2 linked regions of the Thermocoleostomius sinensis A174 genome follow. The protein of the gene in region 1 binds, or shares a complex with, the protein of each later gene. Links are inferred from orthologs where the notes say so. Each region holds a gene or a part of one and is shown on either strand. Other genes may lie near its edges.

Evidence for each region.
Region 2: the proteins of tsaD (region 1) and tsaE are in contact, whole or in part, in a crystal structure (PDB 6N9A), measured with the Thermotoga maritima proteins. The link is inferred for Thermocoleostomius sinensis A174 from one-to-one orthologs. Residues at the interface, in WP_004082750.1 of Thermotoga maritima: Cys10, Asp11, Arg49, His50, Leu82, Gly84, Gly135, Gly136, Glu154, Thr155, Leu156, Asp157, Asp158, Ser159, Glu162, Asp165, Lys166, Arg169, Leu170, Tyr175, Lys213, Thr214, Leu217, Tyr218, Gln221, Arg222, Asn324; in WP_004082108.1 of Thermotoga maritima: Leu37, Gly38, Lys46, Lys57, Val59, Lys60, Ser61, Thr63, Phe64, Thr65, Leu66, Met67, Val69, Pro71, Tyr82, Arg83, Leu84, Asp86, Asp88, Phe89, Asp93, Ile128, Asp130, Glu131, Arg134.

Annotation. Positions count from the first base shown.
Region 1 is NZ_CP113797.1:701,398-710,267, forward strand. What follows is about bases 1-2,966. They hold tsaD (tRNA (adenosine(37)-N6)-threonylcarbamoyltransferase complex transferase subunit TsaD), read left to right. Parts: upstream 1-937; coding sequence 938-1,996; downstream 1,997-2,966. Other genes in these bases: psaJ (photosystem I reaction center subunit IX), read right to left, coding at 1-97; OXH18_RS03005 (Photosystem I reaction center subunit III), read right to left, coding at 121-606; malQ (4-alpha-glucanotransferase), read right to left, coding at 2,023-2,966. Outside these bases: more of malQ, read right to left, coding at 2,967-3,531; treS (maltose alpha-D-glucosyltransferase), read left to right, coding at 4,550-7,966; OXH18_RS03025 (glucose-6-phosphate isomerase), read left to right, coding at 8,182-8,870.
Region 2 is NZ_CP113797.1:2,208,766-2,217,397, forward strand. What follows is about bases 3,937-6,664. They hold tsaE (tRNA (adenosine(37)-N6)-threonylcarbamoyltransferase complex ATPase subunit type 1 TsaE), read left to right. Parts: upstream 3,937-4,918; coding sequence 4,919-5,410; downstream 5,411-6,664. Other genes in these bases: OXH18_RS09595 (FIST signal transduction protein), read right to left, coding at 3,937-3,949; OXH18_RS09600 (Calvin cycle protein CP12), read left to right, coding at 4,401-4,628; OXH18_RS09610 (SDR family NAD(P)-dependent oxidoreductase), read right to left, coding at 5,478-6,173; OXH18_RS09615 (GNAT family N-acetyltransferase), read right to left, coding at 6,192-6,664. Outside these bases: OXH18_RS09580 (GspMb/PilO family protein), read right to left, coding at 1-43; OXH18_RS09585 (PilN domain-containing protein), read right to left, coding at 40-843; type IV pilus assembly protein PilM, read right to left, coding at 854-1,978; more of OXH18_RS09595, read right to left, coding at 2,696-3,936; more of OXH18_RS09615, read right to left, coding at 6,665-6,872; OXH18_RS09620 (TetR/AcrR family transcriptional regulator), read left to right, coding at 7,026-7,631; OXH18_RS09625 (phytoene desaturase family protein), read left to right, coding at 7,832-8,632. UniProt on the Escherichia coli protein: Required for the formation of a threonylcarbamoyl group on adenosine at position 37 (t(6)A37) in tRNAs that read codons beginning with adenine.

The sequences.
Region 1 (8,870 bases):
AAAATCGATTGAATTCAATCAAAATACCAGCCGTGATGAACATCCAGACGGCCAATAATACTGGGGCCGTCGAAAGGTACTTGGTTAGGTACTGCATGGACACACTCCAAAACTGGGTAACTACCGAGGAGAAACAGGAATTTGCCGATCAGGAACCGTTAACTTGCCCGTGGTGAACTCTCCAAGAGCCGCCAACGGCCAAGTAAAGCCCGTCAACATAATTCGCAGGGCCAGCGGCACATCGATGATGATCTCCTTCATTTCGGGAGATTTATCATCGCGTACTGCAATCAGGTAGGCGCGTCCAACCCAACCAATCCATCCTGCAATATACAGAAAGAGAAGGCTAGGGATAATGAATTCACCCAAGTGTCCCAGCCGACCGTCTACAACTAAGTGGGGTAAGCCATCATCGCCGCAGAGGACGTTGGAGTTAGCATACGCTTCAAACCGAGCTTTTGCTTGAGAAGTTCTAGCATTGGCAGCCCGTTGCAGGAACGCTTTTGATTCTCCACAGGGAGTCAATCCCGCTACATCCGCAGATGCTGGCGGAGCAAAGTTAAGCCACAGGAAAAGAACTAGAACTAGAGCAAACAATCTTCGCATGGAGTTGTTTCCCTTTGTTTACAAAAAGCAATTTTTATGTACAAAACTTTAAGTTTTTTGTACATGAAGGATTAGACTGTCAGAGCAATCATACTCCTTAGTTACACCCGATCGCGTTAAGCTTTTAAAAGAAGTTTACGTCGGTGATTGTTGGCAAAAACTCAATAGAACCGATAATTACAGACTGCGCCTTCTGTCAACAGGTAACTCCAAAAAACTCAACATTTCTTCAATCTTTTGAATTGATGAAACCAATTGATGAAATACAATGATGAGCACTTGGGGTGAGGGTGGGAACGAATCTAACTAAATAGTCAAACAGTCAAGCATTATGGCAACCGTTCTGGCGATCGAAACTAGTTGTGACGAAACCTCGTGTGCAATTGTACGCGACCGCACGGTGCTGAGTAATATCGTGTCATCTCAAATTGCGACGCATCAAGCGTATGGTGGGGTTGTGCCAGAGATGGCCTCGCGGCAACATGTGGAAACCGTGAACTGGGCGATCGAGCAGGCAATTCAGCAATCGGGTCTGACTTGGGCAGATATTGACGGCATCGCGGCTACCTGTGCGCCGGGGTTAATTGGGGCGTTGCTGGTGGGACTAACGGTGGGCAAAACTTTGGCAATGCTCTACCAAAAGCCATTTTTGGGTATTCACCATCTAGAAGGACATATTTACGCTTCTTATTTGAGTGAGCCAAGCTTAGAACCGCCGTTTCTGTGTTTGCTCGTATCAGGTGGGCACACTAGCTTGATCCATGTCAAGGATTGCGGACATTACGAAACCTTGGGCCAAACTCGCGATGATGCAGCGGGTGAGGCATTTGACAAAGTGGCCCGGTTGCTCGATTTGGGCTATCCTGGCGGTCCGGTGATCGATCGCCTAGCCAAAGCTGGAAATTCGCAAGCCTTTCCCCTACCCGAAGGTCAAATCTCGCTGCCCCAGGGCGGGTTTCATCGCTATGACTCTAGCTTTAGTGGATTAAAAACAGCGGTGTTGCGCTTAACCCAAAGCCTCAAACCGCAAGGGGCACTTCCGGTAGCGGATTTAGCCGCCAGTTTTCAAGACACCGTAGCCAGAGCGCTGACCAAACGCACGATCGCCTGCGCCTTGGATTATGGCATCGAGACGATCGCCGTTGGGGGTGGGGTGGCGGCCAACAGTGGCTTGCGACAGAAGTTACAGATGGCAGCGGCTCAGTACAATTTGCGCGTTTTGTTTCCTCCCCTCACCTACTGCACTGATAATGCAGCAATGATTGCCTGTGCGGCGGCGGATCACCTGAATCGGGGACACGTTTCGCCGTTGACAATCGGGGCGCAATCTCGAATGCCGATCGGGGATGTCATGCAACTCTATGCCGAGTCATCCTGTTTGCCATCGTAGCTTTACGTCAGCTTCAACAGCGATAGTCAACGACGGTACAGGTGTGTCAACTTCAATAGCCGATCGCTCAATTCAGGGCTGAGCAAACTGGCATCGGTGAAGCGCCACCGCCACTGGCCATCGTTGTAGCGCGGGTCGTTCATGCGGGCCTTGCCGTCTAGATCCAGCAGATCTTGGAGAGGAATAATTGCTAAATCTGCCACTGACGCCAGTGCCAAACGAATGAATTCCCAATTAATTGAATGCACCTGATCGGGCGAGTCATAGCCGAGATATTGGGCAACATGATACTTTTCGTTCTCGCTGGCTGTATGCCACCAGCCGATCGCCGTGTCATTGTCGTGCGTACCTGGATAGACCACACAATTGCTGACATAGTTATGCGGCAAATAGGCATTGTCAGCACCACCACCAAAGGCAAATTGCAGAATCCGCATTCCGGGAAACTCAAACCGATCGCGCAACAACTCAACTTCAGGTGTAATGATACCCAAATCTTCAGCCATCACAGGCAAACTGCCGATCGCCGCTTTCAGCGCCTCAAAGAATTTGGCATCGGGGCCTTTGATCCATTCACCGTTCATGGCAGTGGTTTCCCCACCTGGCACCTGCCAATAGGCTTCAAATCCCCGGAAGTGATCAATCCGCACAATATCGACATAGAGCAGCGTGGCCCGGAAGCGATCGATCCACCATTTGAAATTGGTTTGCTCCATCTTGTCCCAGTCGTACACCGGATTGCCCCACAGTTGCCCCGTCGCGCTGAAGTAATCGGGTGGTACACCAGCCATGAATGCCGGATCAAACGTGTCTGGATCAAGCTTGAACATATCGGGAGCGGCCCACACATCAGCACTGTTGTGGCAGACATAGATTGAGACATCGCCCACAATTTGGATAGCCTTTTGGTTAGCATAGGCTCGGAGCTTGGCCCATTGCTTAAAGAATGTAAATTGCAAAAAGCGATGGAACGTCACTTGCTCCTGCAAGGCTTCAGCGTGTGCTTGCAGGGCAGCCGGCTCTCGGCGGGCTAGGGCGGGTTCCCACTGGTTCCAAGGCTTATAGTCATGGGCTTCTAGCAGCGCCATGAACAGCACAAAATCATCCAGCCACCAGGACTGTTCTTGGCAAAAGGTTTCATAGTCGGGGCTGGAGGGCAACTGTTGAAAGCGATCGAATGCTGTCTTCAGTAACCCGTACTTATGAGGAATCACCTGAGCAAAATCCACACGGGCATAGCGCGAATCAGCGTCTGACGGCAGCGGCGTCAATTCTTCTGAATTCAACAAACCGTCCTCCGCCAATTGCTCCAGGCTAATCATCAGAGGATTGCCAGCAAACGTGCTGAAATTCATGATGTAGGGTGAATGTTCGTAGCCGGTTGGGCCCAAAGGCAAAATCTGCCATAGTTTCTGTCCGCTGCGTTCAAGAAAATCAACGAACGCATAGGCCGGTTGTCCCAAGTCCCCAATTCCAAACTGACTCGGCAAGCAAGTTGGGTGTAGCAAAATTCCACTGGCACGTTGAAAAGTCACAGCAATTCCTACTCAACTACAATTTGAATTTTTAAAAATAAAGACTGTCTCCAATCGAGTGTTGGAGCACCCTACCGCAGCACTAGCCCCGATCGAGGTATAGTACCAGCTAGTTCTAGCACACAGTTCTAGCCACTATAACGCTACTCAGTTTCTTCACGATTTGTAAACCCTGCTTTATAACGATTAAACGAACCGCCTGTTGCAGTTTTACAAAGATCAAGTGAAGGATTCTAAGACATCCGCAATTCCCGCAGGAAATGCCCTTAAAATTTTAGAATAGGAGGCTGTGTTCACGGAAGTTTGCCCGCATGGGACAAGCTTTGTCAGGCTATATCACTCTCATAAACGTTATGTAAGTTCATGTAACGTTTCAGGACATTGCGCGACGATCGCCTTCTACTGCCTTCTCTTGGTTCAATGAAGGAGCGAATCGCCATCATCAGGAAGCATCTGACTTTACCATTGCTGATGCAGGGAATGGAATCCTGCAAGTGATTCCCTGTTTGCGTTAGTCTTTACCCCTTTGGTCCGATTAGCTATTCCATTATCGCGCTTTGCTCATCAAGCGCTTTGATGATCGATCGCTAATCTTAATACCAGCTATCTCTCTATTGCTCGGTAGGATAAAGAAGGAGTACCTTCACAGTTCTGGCTCTACTGGCCCTTCATTTGGCTTGATCGTAAGTCTAGGCTCAGAGTTCTAGATAGGGTTGCAATCGCGCTCTGAAGCGGAACTCCCGATCGCTTGCTCTGATTCCTACTCCTTAAGATAGTCCAAGGGAAAGGGGGAAAGTCTGTATCGTGGGATAGAGATCTTAATAAAGTCAAGACTGTTTCGTTCTACACGAAAGAGATCGTTAGATTGCAAAAATTAAGATACACGGACCCAGCGATGGGTAACTCTGCGACGCTGCTGAGCTTGTTGCAAGGCTTTTTAACGACCGGAACACGTTCACCTGAATAGGACACTCTCATTTACACACTCTGGCACTCTGGGATATTGGACTGAGGCACTATGCACAAATCACCGTTAAGTGATGACCCCCTTTGGTTTAAGGACGCAATTATTTATGAGGTTCCCGTCAAAGCGTTTGCAGATAGCGACGGAGACGGAATTGGTGATTTTCGAGGATTAACCGAAAAGCTCGATTACATTCAAGATCTTGGAGTCACAGCGATCTGGATACTGCCGTTCTTCCCGTCACCGCTGCGGGACGATGGCTATGATATTGCCGATTACAATAGCGTCAATCCAATCTATGGCAACCTAGAGGACTTTCAAATGTTCCTAGATGCCGCCCACCAGCGGGGCATTCGCGTCATCATTGAGCTAATTGTTAATCATACTTCCGATCAACATCCCTGGTTTCAACGGGCCCGCAAAGCACCTCCAGGCAGCAGTGAACGCGATTTTTACGTGTGGAGTGATACGCCAGAGAAATACCGGGGTGTCCGGATTATTTTTAAGGATTTTGAAACCTCCAACTGGACATGGGACCCTGTTGCCAAAGCTTACTATTGGCATCGGTTCTATTCCCATCAGCCCGATCTCAACTTTGAGCACCCAGAACTACAAAAGGCCATTTTTGATGTCGTCGATTTCTGGCTTGAGATGGGTGTAGATGGAATGCGGTTAGATGCAGTGCCCTATCTCTATGAACAAGAAGGCACTATCTGCGAAAACCTGCCCCAAACTCACCTGTTTCTGAAAAAGCTGCGGGCCCACATTGACGAAAAGTTTCCCAATCGCATGTTGTTGGCGGAAGCAAACCAGTGGCCCGAAGATGCCGCAGAATACTATGGGCAGGGCGATGAATGCCACATGAACTTCCACTTCCCGCTGATGCCGCGCCTATTCATGTCGCTGCAAATGGAAGATAGTTTCCCAATTCTGGATATTCTTCAGCAGACGCCGCAGATTCCCAGCAATTGCCAGTGGGCGGTGTTTTTGCGCAACCACGATGAGCTAACACTGGAGATGGTTAGCGATGAAGACCGCGATTACATGTATAAAGTCTATGCCCAAGATCCACAGGCACGCATCAACCTTGGGATTCGCCGTCGCCTAGCGCCATTGCAGGGTAACAATCGCCGCCGCATTGAGTTGTTAAACAGCCTGTTGCTGTCAATGCCGGGAACACCTGTGCTCTACTATGGTGATGAGATTGGCATGGGCGACAACATCTACTTGGGCGATCGCAATGGTGTCCGCACCCCGATGCAGTGGAGTGCCGATCGCAACGCGGGCTTCAGCCGCACCAACCCGCAGAAGCTGTTTTTGCCAGTGATTGTCGATCCAGAATATCACTACGAAACGGTGAATGTGGAAGCCCAACGCGCCAATCCTAACTCGCTATGGTGGTGGACAAAGCGGTTGATTGCTGTCCGCAGTCGCTTTAAAGCCTTTGGTCGGGGGACGTTCGAGCTACTCTATCCAGAAAACCGCAAGGTGCTAGCATTTACTCGCACCTATGAGGGTGAACATATCTTAGTGGTGGCGAACCTATCTCGATTTGTGCAGGCAGTGGAACTCGATCTATCAGCATTTAAAGGGGCTGTGCCAGTAGAAATTTTTGGCCGTACCGAGTTTCCGGCGGTGGGCGAAGATCCCTATTTCCTCAGCTTGGGGCCTCATGCTTTCTATTGGTTCACGCTTCAGTTCCAAACCAGTTTGGTCGAGCTTCCCAAACCACAGATGCAGTTGCCCGTGGTGTTGGCTAATGGTCACTGGCAAGATGTATACACCCGCACCGAATCGAAAATTGCTCTGGAGAGCGTACTGTTAGATTACCTGCGCACCTGTCGCTGGATGGGCAGCAAGATTCGAATTCTGCAAACGCTGGAAATTATTGATGCCGTCCCGATGGAGTCATCTCAGGAAACGGCGCCTGCCCATGCCCATCATATGGTGATTGTGAAAGTTTCCTTCACTGAAGGCATTCCCGAAACCTATGTGCTGCCGTTGGGCTTTGCGGAAACTGGTGATGGATTGACGATCGAGTCCCACATCAGTGAACATGCGATTGCCTATGTGCAAGGCAAAAACACCACGGGAATTTTGTTTGATGCCGTAGTGGATAAAGCGTTTTTGACCATTCCACTGACGGCGATCGGGCAAAAGCGACGCTATGCTGGCAACGTGGGTGAGGTCATTGCCACCCCCACCGATTTGTTTGATCAGCTTTGTCTGGAGGGAACCCAACCAACACAGTCGTTGGTGGCCAGTCCTCAAGCGGCCTGTGGGGTTGATCCTCATCTGCTGCGGCGCGAACGAACCAATACGCTGGTGGGGTATGGCGAGCGCTTTTTCCTGAAGCTGTTCCACCAAGTCGATGATTGCATCAACTCCGATCTGGAAATTGGGCGCTTCTTGACCGAATCTTCTACCAATCTAGGACTGCCGCTGCCAGATAATATTGCACCAGTAGCTGGTTATCTGGAATATCGCCGCAAAGGAGCCGACCCAGTGACGCTGGGAGTATTGCAGAAATACATTCCCGAAACCCGTGATGCTTGGTCGTATGTGCTGGACAATTTGCGCGATGCCTATGTGGAGGTGCTAACAAAGCAGGTAGATATTGCTGATATTTCCCTGCCGCTGAATGTGCTGAAGGCAACCACTGAGGAAGAAATCCCCACGTTAGCCTATGAAATGATGGGCGGGCAAATTCGAGCGGCAGAACTGTTAGGACAGCGGGCGGCCGAAATGCACTTGGCGTTAGCGGCGGATACTGACAATCCTAGCTTTGCTCCCGAGGAATTTACTTCTTTCTATCAGCGATCGATTTATCAATACATGCGCAACCAGTCTGGTAAGGTGCTGCTGTCGCTACAAAAGCAACTGAAGCATTTACCCGAAGATCTGCAACCGCTAGCCAAATCGGTGCTAACCCACCGCGAGAGGTTAATGGATCGGTTCAAACTAGTGCTGGAACAACCCATTACCACAATGCGCACCCGCTGCCACGGCAATTTCCATCTGGAAGAAGTGCTGTATACGGGCAAAGATTTTGTCATTATTGACTTTGAGGGTGAGCCAAATCGATCGCTGAGTGAACGACGCATGAAGCGATCGCCGTTGCGGGATGTGGCCGGCATGTTGCAGTCGTTCTACTATGCTTCTCGTGTCGCGTTGCGTCATGAGGAAGAAAGCGGCATGATTCGCCCGGAGAATTTGCCTTTGATGGAACAGTGGGCCCACTTCTTCTATAGTTGGGCAGCGGTGGCCTTCTTACAGCAGTATCTCCGAACCGCCAACGGTGCTGCCTTCTTGCCCAAAGAGCCACAGGAACTGCAAGTCCTGCTGGATGCTTTCCTGCTAGAAAAGGTGGTCTATGAGTTGGGATACGAATTAGAAAATCGTCCTGACTATGTGGACATTCCGCTTCAGCGTATTCTGGAGTTGCTGTCGATCGCGCAGACGGCAGGTTAAGAACCAGGGATTAGGGATTGGGGTTAGGGATTAAGGTTAGGATTGGCTGTGACTGATTCATCCTACCCGTCTATTTCTAACTCCTTTCCATTCCTCTGCTTTTTAGGAGTACACTCCCGTCCATCACGCAAAATCTGCAAAAAGTTATTCCTTATCGACGGAGACGTTGACACAGTCTGTAAACTGGTGATGTCACACGTAGGTTGAGGACTGTTATGGACGCGACAGCACTATGGCAACGCTACCAGGATTGGCTCTATCACCACGAAGGATTAGGACTGTTTCTTGATGTCAGTCGTGTTCGGTTCGACGATAGTTTTGTGGCGCAGATGCAGCCAAAGTTTGAGCAGGCGTTTCAAGCCATGGCCGAGCTAGAAGCTGGATCGATCGCCAACCCAGATGAAGACCGCATGGTAGGACACTACTGGTTGCGTGACCCCGATCTGGCTCCTACAGCGGAACTAAAGCACGATATTACCTCGACCTTAGAAAAGATTCATACGTTTGCCCAAAAGGTGCACCGTGGCGACATTCACCCACCAGATGCACCCAAGTTTACCGATATTCTGTCTGTTGGTATTGGTGGGTCAGCGTTGGGACCACAATTTGTCGCCGAAGCCCTGGGGGCAATTGATGCACCAATGGCTATTCACTTTATTGACAACACCGATCCAGCAGGAATCGATCGAGTTTTGGCGCAATTGAACGATCGCTTAGCCACCACGCTCGTAATCATCACCTCAAAATCTGGTGGCACGCCCGAAACCCGCAATGGCATGGTGGAAGTAAAACATGCCTATGAACGGCAAGGTCTCAACTTTGCGCAACACGCCGTTGCAGTCACTGGCATTGGCAGTCGCTTTGAAAAACTGGCACAAACCGAAGGTTGGCTGGATATTTTTCC
Region 2 (8,632 bases), 1.5 Mb from region 1 along the record:
ATTCATTGGGATTACCTGGAACAAAATCACCACCAGCCGTCATGGTTGTATTACTCCTCTGTCGCGAAGGGCCTGAATCCGAGTTGCCAATCCCACAGACAAGGTTCGCTCTAAATCCTGCAACAGCGCCGATGCGGGCAGGTTTGTCAAGCTTCCCTCGATCGTGTACTCTACCACTCGTGGCAGTTCCACCTGAATTTCGCGATCGGGCAATTCATTGGCGATTTCCACCTGAGTGGGATTGTCAATCAGTTGAGAACTGCTGAGTTGAACCGTATCAGTATTCAAGAACGGCGATCGCTTGAGCGTCAGCACAAAGTCATTGACATCATTAAACGATCGAGCATATCCCCGAATTCTGACCCGCGATGGTGACGGCTCGGTCGCCGCAGACTGAAGGCCATTGTCGTCAGTTGGCGGAGGGGATTCTGCCTCTACTTGCAATTGCTCAATATTGCTGATTTGTACATTGCTTGGCACCCGCCCCCGAATATCTTGCAGCACCGCGGACCATGGCTTAATGCGATCGAACACGGTAGCCAAAGCTCGGTTTTCGGTGTCAATGGCTTGAATTTGAGACTCAATAGTATTGATCACCTCTAACTGGGCATTCAGCGCCGTCAGTTGGCTATCCAGTTCAGCTTGTTGTTGCTCAAGCTGGCGATTTTGGCTTTGCAACAGGAGCCACACCCCTCCGACCATTGCTGGCAAGGCAATAGCAACGGCAAGCCCAATATAGAAGGGCAGCGGACTCTCTCGTTGACCCCGGCGAGGCCTGCTTACGCTTGCTTCAGTGGGGCGATCGTGGCGATCATTGAGAAAATTGATGTCTAAGCTATACATATCCCGATCCTCATCCTCCTCCTGCCTCGCGTAGCCCCAACCCCAGTACAACGCCCAATCCCACCCGTTGTGAAGATGGAATCTCTTGATCAATTTCCAGCGAAAGGGCTGAAACCGGATCAATTTGGCTAGCCGGCAAACTAAGCCGCTGTGAGAAAAATTCGTCTAATTGACCGATTGCCCCACCCGGCCCAGCCAGCAACAGTTGAGCCACTTCTGTATTGTCGCCCTGGTTGTGATAAAAATCGATCGATCGGCGCAGTTCATCGGATAATTCACCTAAAACCCGGAGCATGGCGGCGGTGCCAGGATTGGTTGTTCCCGGCTTTGGCGTCGTTGCGCTCATACTATCCATTGGCACAACGGGCACAGTCATCCCTTGTAGCAGTTCGGTATTGCGAGACGGCGGCAAATTCATGGCTCGACTGAGGGCACTTTGAATCTGATAGGTTCCGATTGGCACAGTGCGAGAAAATTGCGGCACTCCTTCTACCACGATCGAAATTTCAGTGCTCTCAAATTCAATATCTACGATCGCTGTGGCTTCCTGCGAGGTAAACTGCCGCAACTGTTGGCGAAGGGTGCGGATCAACGAAAAGCTGCTGATTTCTAGCACATCCAGCAATAGCCCTGCCTGACGAAATGTATCAAGGTAGGTATCAGTGACTTCTTTACGGGTTGCGACCAACAACACCTGAACCTTTTCAATGCCGTCTTCATCGAGAAAAAACCCCAGCTTTTGATAATCCACGTCGGCTTCTTCGCGAGGAAACGGCAAATATAGTCCTGCTTCTTGATTTAGCACCATTTCCCGCAGTTCACGATCGTCCAACTCAGCCGGAACGGAAATAATGCGTGTCACGGTATCCCGACTGCCGGGAATCGCCGTGGCGACATGTTTCACCTTCAACTTGGCTTCTATTAAGACTGACTGAATAATTTCAGCCATCGCAGCCGAGTCGGTAATTTGTCCTTCCTGAAAAACACCTTCCGGCACTTCAGCCGAAGCCAAATTAATCAACTGAAACCCTTGTCCTTTCCTTTTCAAACGGGCCACATTGACGCGATCGGGAGCCAATTCCACGCCAATTCCGTTTGGTTTTTTCGCAAATAGATTTTTAAGACCACTAGCCACAGTTTTTGTCCGTTGATTCGGAAGTAGAAAAGAAGCTTATCTATGTGAGGTAGAGGCAAAAGTTACGAAAAGCCAAGATCGACACAAATAAGCTCACCCATGAGTCTTCTGCTATTGATAATAGCTAATCCACCCATTCTTGAACCGATCGTCTTTGTTTGAGCAGAGACACCAATATTCTCGAAACCCTATCCTAAAACGCTAAATATCGCGCCTCCTTTTCTTTTCTATAGAAAAGAACCTTTAAAGAATTGGAACATCACCCAATTTCAAACGTGCGTGTATTTGTGCTCAATTTCTCCACTGTTTTGATTCCATCTTGAGATTGAATCACCATACAGCAACTTCTTCAAAAGGATAGTCAGACAAGCACAACGCCAAAATAAGTGTGCTCAAGAGAAATTCTAGGCAAAATAAAGGCAAATGCTTGAGCGAAAATACGCAAATCACACTCATATAACTTAACACAAGAGCTGGAAAACTACTACAGGTAGAGTGATACGGCAAAATACTACTCAATCTGTAGAGGTGCTATGATTGCAGGTGAATTAGTTTAAACACAGTAACTTTCTGTTTACTTCTCCATCATCATCGAGTTTGAGCAGTCTTCCGAGTAGACTTTTAGTTGCTCAACTTGTCACGCTTCGTCAAGCGTTGGTGACGTACCAATGTCAGGATTGCTGATGGATTGTGCTCAGATTGTTTAAGTTATTTGCGCTATGTTTCATTCTGCGTTCGCGGACGACAAATACCGAAAACAGACGTGTAGCCATGCAAAAATGTTGTTCCTTCTACCGGACCAATTTCGCCGTTACAGAAGAAGCCGCTGAGGGGAACCGAAATGAATTGATTGAATAGTTGCGAATCAAAATCTGGCTCATTGTATAAGCCTTCACCACGTCCCAAGCAAGAAAACATCAGCGCACCCACCGGCGAAGTTGATAAGGACTGACTCTGATAGCGTTGCAACAGAGTTGTGAGATCGGCTTCAGAGGCCTTGGCATCCCGCAAGTGAAATTGAATGCGCTGCCCCGGTCGCACTCGATCGCCAATGGCAATGGCTCCAGTTTTGGGATCGACCCCCAGCAAATTGCGAATCAGAAAATCTCCCTGTTCCAGATGCTGTTTAAAAGCGCTTTGGGCAACCCCCACAAAGAGCGCTCGTTGCGCTAGCAGTCGATCGTCTTCGCTGAGGGTTTGAAATAAGTTTTGCAAAACTTCGAGCGGTGTTTGGGGCAGTCCACAGGAAGACCCATCCTCATTGGACTGTTCCTCTAGCTGCGTCAAAATATTGCGTTCTCCTTCCACCACACGATAGGTATGCCCAATCGGCCGACACCCTTGAGCCACGATCGTCTCTAGCACAATATTGCCACTGAGGGCCACACCCACTACCCCATCACGCCGTTGTTGATAGTCGCAAAATAAACAGCCGTAGCGAGAGGCAGAATCCACGCTTGCGAGTCCACCAATTTTGGTAGATCCTGGATAGGCATAATCTAATCCTTGCAGCACTTCATTAAGTCCCGACGCGGTGGGATCGCCCAACAAAATAAATTGTGGATTGTCTTGTGGTAAAACCCCAATGCGATCGATCCACGCATCGGGTGGCCCATCCAAATCTGGTAGGCGATCGGTAGACAGATGAAACGTCTGCACCGTAACGTCTGGTAGATATGCCAATGTTAGCCCCAGGGCAGCCGTATCTTCTACCTCGCGTACATGCCCAGCCGAATTCACACCAATCACCCCGCCACCACTACAGCCAATCAAGGCAGGCACCGACAACCGCTGTTGCAGTAGGGGCATTAATCGCGAAAACTCACTGGCAAAAGCCGACGAGATAAACACAAGTCCGAGATCGGGTGGAGCTTGAAGCAACTGCTGTGCTTGAGTTGCAACTTCCTCAACAGCAGCTTCCAACGAGGGGCGGGTTGAGAGCGCACTGGCCCACTTCATAGCATTCATCATGAATCTACCAAGCCAAGGTTATCTGGCGACTTCTTTTATCCGGCAACGTAATGGGCAATGAAATATTGGCAACGATATTTCAAAGGCTTTCCATAAAAATAATCAATCATAGTCTTATTATCCCTTGTTTGGCTACAGCCACAGCGGATACTGAATACCGAACTATGGCTTTCCGGTGTTCAGTAACAACGCTCACAGGCAGTTACCCGTATCTAACTTTATGATGAAAAAGAGTGCCCCGAAAGCAATCGAGTGCTATGTCTGGGATATGTTGCCTGCTTTTGGCAGTGGCTAGCTTGGTTAGCGATCGCTCTAACCGTATATACTCATAGGTTAGAGGGTTGCCGATTAAGACCACCCAGAAGGATGACTTACGGAGGCTTCTCGTTGGGTTACTCTTACAATTAGTAAAGTTCTGTACTTTAGCAGAGTCGATAAAAACAGGAAGTCCATGAGCAATATTCAAGATCAAATCGAGAAAGAGCGTACCGAAGCCCGTGAAGTTTGCGGCGTCAAAGGCGCAGAATCTGCAGAATGTGCAGCTGCTTGGGATGCTGTTGAAGAACTGCAAGCAGAGGCATCTCACCAAAAGCAAAAGGCCCAGCCAGAGAAAAACTCTTTTCAACAGTACTGTGATGCCAACCCCGATGCTGATGAATGCCGGGTATACGACAACTAGCCTTCACTGCTCTGGCGATGTTTCTTGGTCCGCAGCACCAGCACGCTGACTTCATGGAAATGAATTCGATCGATTCATGGATTCAGGCAGGTTAAGCTGATGTAATTAATGCTACGGTAAAGTCACGTGGGGTATCCGTTCGGGTGCCCCCTTGTTGATCAACGGGGCTGGGACTGAAGCAATCAGCAACCTCGATGCCAACGGGTGATGCCAATGAGCGGTGCTGTGGAAATCATTTGGCACACGTTCAAGTTGCTAACCTTGATAGTAGATAGGGGCAGAAATGGAGTATGGTGCTACAGCAATGGCAGGTGAGACTGACTGATACGGCTGCTACCCATCAGTTAGGCATCCGCTTGGGGCAGTGGCTCAGTCCTGGTCAGGTGCTCTTGCTTCAAGGTGACCTTGGTAGCGGCAAAACCACCCTGGTGCAGGGAATAGGCACAGGATTGGGAATCCAAGATCCGATCGTCAGCCCAACATTCATCTTGCTCAATGAATACTTGGAAGGACGGATTCCACTCTATCATGTTGATCTGTATCGCCTTAGCCCTCCAGAAGTTGAAGCACTTCAGCTTGAAAGGTATTGGGACGGGGTTGAAGTGATACCAGGGATTATGGCGATCGAATGGCCAGAAAGGTTATCGTATAAGCCTTCTAGCTATTTGCATATTCACCTGTCTTATATAAACAACGGTCAACGACAAGCAACGATCGAATCAGTGGGAACCGATTCTCCTGCATTGAATCAGCTAATATCCAGCATTGACACTACTAATTAAACTACTAATTAAACATTCAGTTAAACATTAGATCGGGCATCAGATCGGGTTAGCTTTCGACAATGCATTAAGCTCCTTCACCCAGCATGGCAGGTACATCGATCTCTTTGATGCAGGTGGCCCGCGATAGGGAAAGCACACAATCAATGATACGGAGCAGATCGCTGAGAGGAATCGCCTCACCCCCTAACAAGTGATCGGCAGCCAGATCCGCTAGAACCTCCGGTGTGCCGACATTGCCGGGATTGATCACTGTTACTCCAATCTGCTGCGATCGCAACTCTTCCCGCAAGGAATGCACCACCCCCCGCAACCCAAACTTCGAGGCAGTATTGGCTACTTCTCGGCCAGAGAAATTATCTCGCCCTGATAGGGAACCCATGAAGACAATTTTAGGATTGTCTGATCGCCGCAACGCAGGCAGCAATGCTTTTACTAAGCGAATAGGAGCCACTAGGTTGACGACAAGAACTCGCACAATATCTGCATCGGAACAGGCTTCAAAGCGGTATTGGCTCGTGAAGGCATGGGTTTCCCACGTGCCGCCCATATATAGCAACGCATCGAGGGGCGCTTGTCCGATCGCGCTTGCCACTGTTTCCACCCCAGCCAAGTCTGCCAAATCTGCCTGAATCCATTCCCCAATGGGTGATTTAGTGCGAGATACCGACAGTAAGCGATCGGTCTGGGGGGCTAGATGTTCTGCGACAGCAAGTCCAATGCCACGGCTGGCTCCAGCAACAAGAATGGTTTTGAATGACATGACAGTTCTCTCAATTTACTAAGATTGGGTTAGCCGAAGACCGAACTTCGTTACGCCTGGAAAATCACTATTGAATTGTTCGCTGAAGTACGCCGCATGGAAGGTTTGATAGGGCTTAAACCCGATCGCCTCATAGGTACGACGTGCTACCTCGTTGCCGTTGATGATCATGATTCCGGCATGAGAGTGCTGCTGCGATCGGCCTTCCTCCAATAAGGCTTTGAGTAATACCTTGCCTAGACCACGCCCTCGAGCCTCTGGCAACACAGCCACATTTTCAATAATCCAGGGGGCTTGTGGCGTCAGGAAAAACGGTCGGAGATCCCCGCCCCACAGTTGTAGATAGCGATCGCGAAAGGTCGTTGTTATCTCCTCAGACCAATTCAACTCTTGGGCAACCTTGTTAAGACTAGACAGACGAAATGGACAGTAATCCTCTAAGTTGGGAATGTAGCCTGCGGCAGCAGCCACAGGGTTTCCCTGCTCTTCTAGGACTACGAAATCTGTTACGCCACCCCAATTCGATGCATCGGCTCTCAGCACTGCTTCAATAAATTGCATAGCTCTTATTCCAGTGCCTTGAAGCAAGTCTTCCCAAAAGCAACGATTCAGTGGCGGCAGGGAGACCTCATAGTCAATTCGGGCTAAGAATGGGATATCTGCGGTTGTGGCTTTGCGAGTCTTTAGGACGGCATCCATCACAGTCTCCTCGAAGAGAGTGTTTATAAAAGATACAATCTGTATGCATCTAAAATACAGGGGTTCAATTCTATTCGTCAAGATACAGACTGTATGAATGTTTATGCAAATGTTAGAAATGTTAGTGATATGCTCGATACGTACAAATAAGCTATGCCTGCCAAATTAACCAAGGCGGAGCAAACCCTGCGTACCCGCCGTGCCATTCTTGATCGGGCCCGTCATTTGTTTGCAACAAATGGGTATACGGCCACCGGAACCGAGGAAATCATCAGCGAATTGGGGATTACTCGAGGAGCGTTGTATCACCAATTCCACGACAAGCTGGGCGTGTTCAAAGCCGTAGTGTCTGAAGCCTATGATGAGATAGCCACCTACATCAGCAGCAAGGTACAGTCACTGGATGATCCGTGGGATCAGTTAGTGATTGGCTGTCAAGCGTTCTTGGAAGTTGCTCACCAAGAGGAATTACGACGACTAGTGTTCATCGAAGCTCCAGCCGTGTTAGCAGCAGATACCTTAGTTGAGTTTGATCAGCATGGCTTTGGTCTATTGCATGAGGCAATTCAAACAGTCGTTGCGCAAGGAAAGCTGAACACAATCGATGCAGAGGGGTTTGCCCATTTAGTGAATGGTGCGCTGAATGAATTGGCGGCATGGATAGCGCAATCCAATGATCCCGATCGGTTAAAGACGGCTCAACAGTTAGTTGAAACCCTATTAATTCGGCATCAGAATAGTCCTGAGAACAGTGCTTGACGTGGCTGAATAACGCGATGATGTTGAGAGGATGTCTAGATATGATCTAGAGGATATTTAAGCATTCTACGCTAGCTTTCCCCCATGGCGGCAACCAGAAGCTCCCGTTCTCTTTTCTCGGAAAAAAGTTGGAACTAGGGCAAACCCTCCGGTTAAGCTCTAGGGTATCAGACACATACGATCGCCCAAAGTTCACCCCCATGAACCAAACAGTCATTATCATTGGCAGCGGCATCGGTGGTTTAAGCTGTGCTGCCTTGTTAGCCCGTTATGGCTTTAACGTCACCGTTTGCGAAAGCCACTCGATCGCTGGAGGAGCCGCCCATGCCTTCGAGCGCCAGGGGTTTATCTTTGATTCTGGCCCATCTCTCTATTCTGGGTTGTCCTATCGCCCTTCACCCAATCCCCTACGGCACGTGTTAGACGCGATCGGGGTTGATGTAAATTGGGTCACGTACGACACCTGGGGCTGTTTTTTGCCAGAAGGAGACTTTGAAACCTCTGTAGGAGCCGATCAGTTTTGCCAAGTATTGTCTCAACTACGCGGTTCCACAGCAGTCTCCGAATGGCGTTACCTTCAACAGGTGATGGAACCGTTGGCCAACGCCGCCGTTGCTATGCCTCCAGCCGCCGTGCGGTTTGATTGGGGAGCCGCTTTGACGATCGCCCCGTTTGCGTGGTCATTAGCGAGCCACGCTCCCAATATTTTGAAACTGACTGGACCCTTTAGTCGGATCATGGACGGCATCATCCATGATCCGTTTTTGCGCAACTGGCTGGATCTGTTGAGTTTTCTGTTGTCGGGGTTACCTGCCAACGGTACAAGTGCGGCTGAAATGGCGTTTATGTTTGCCGACTGGTATCGCCCCGGTGTCAAGCTCGATTATCCGATCGGCGGCAGTGGAGCGTTGGTGAATGCGTTGGTGCAAGGCTTGGAAAAACACGGCGGCAGAGTGTTGCTGAATGCGCATGTTGAGCAGATTGTAGTCGAGGACGATCGG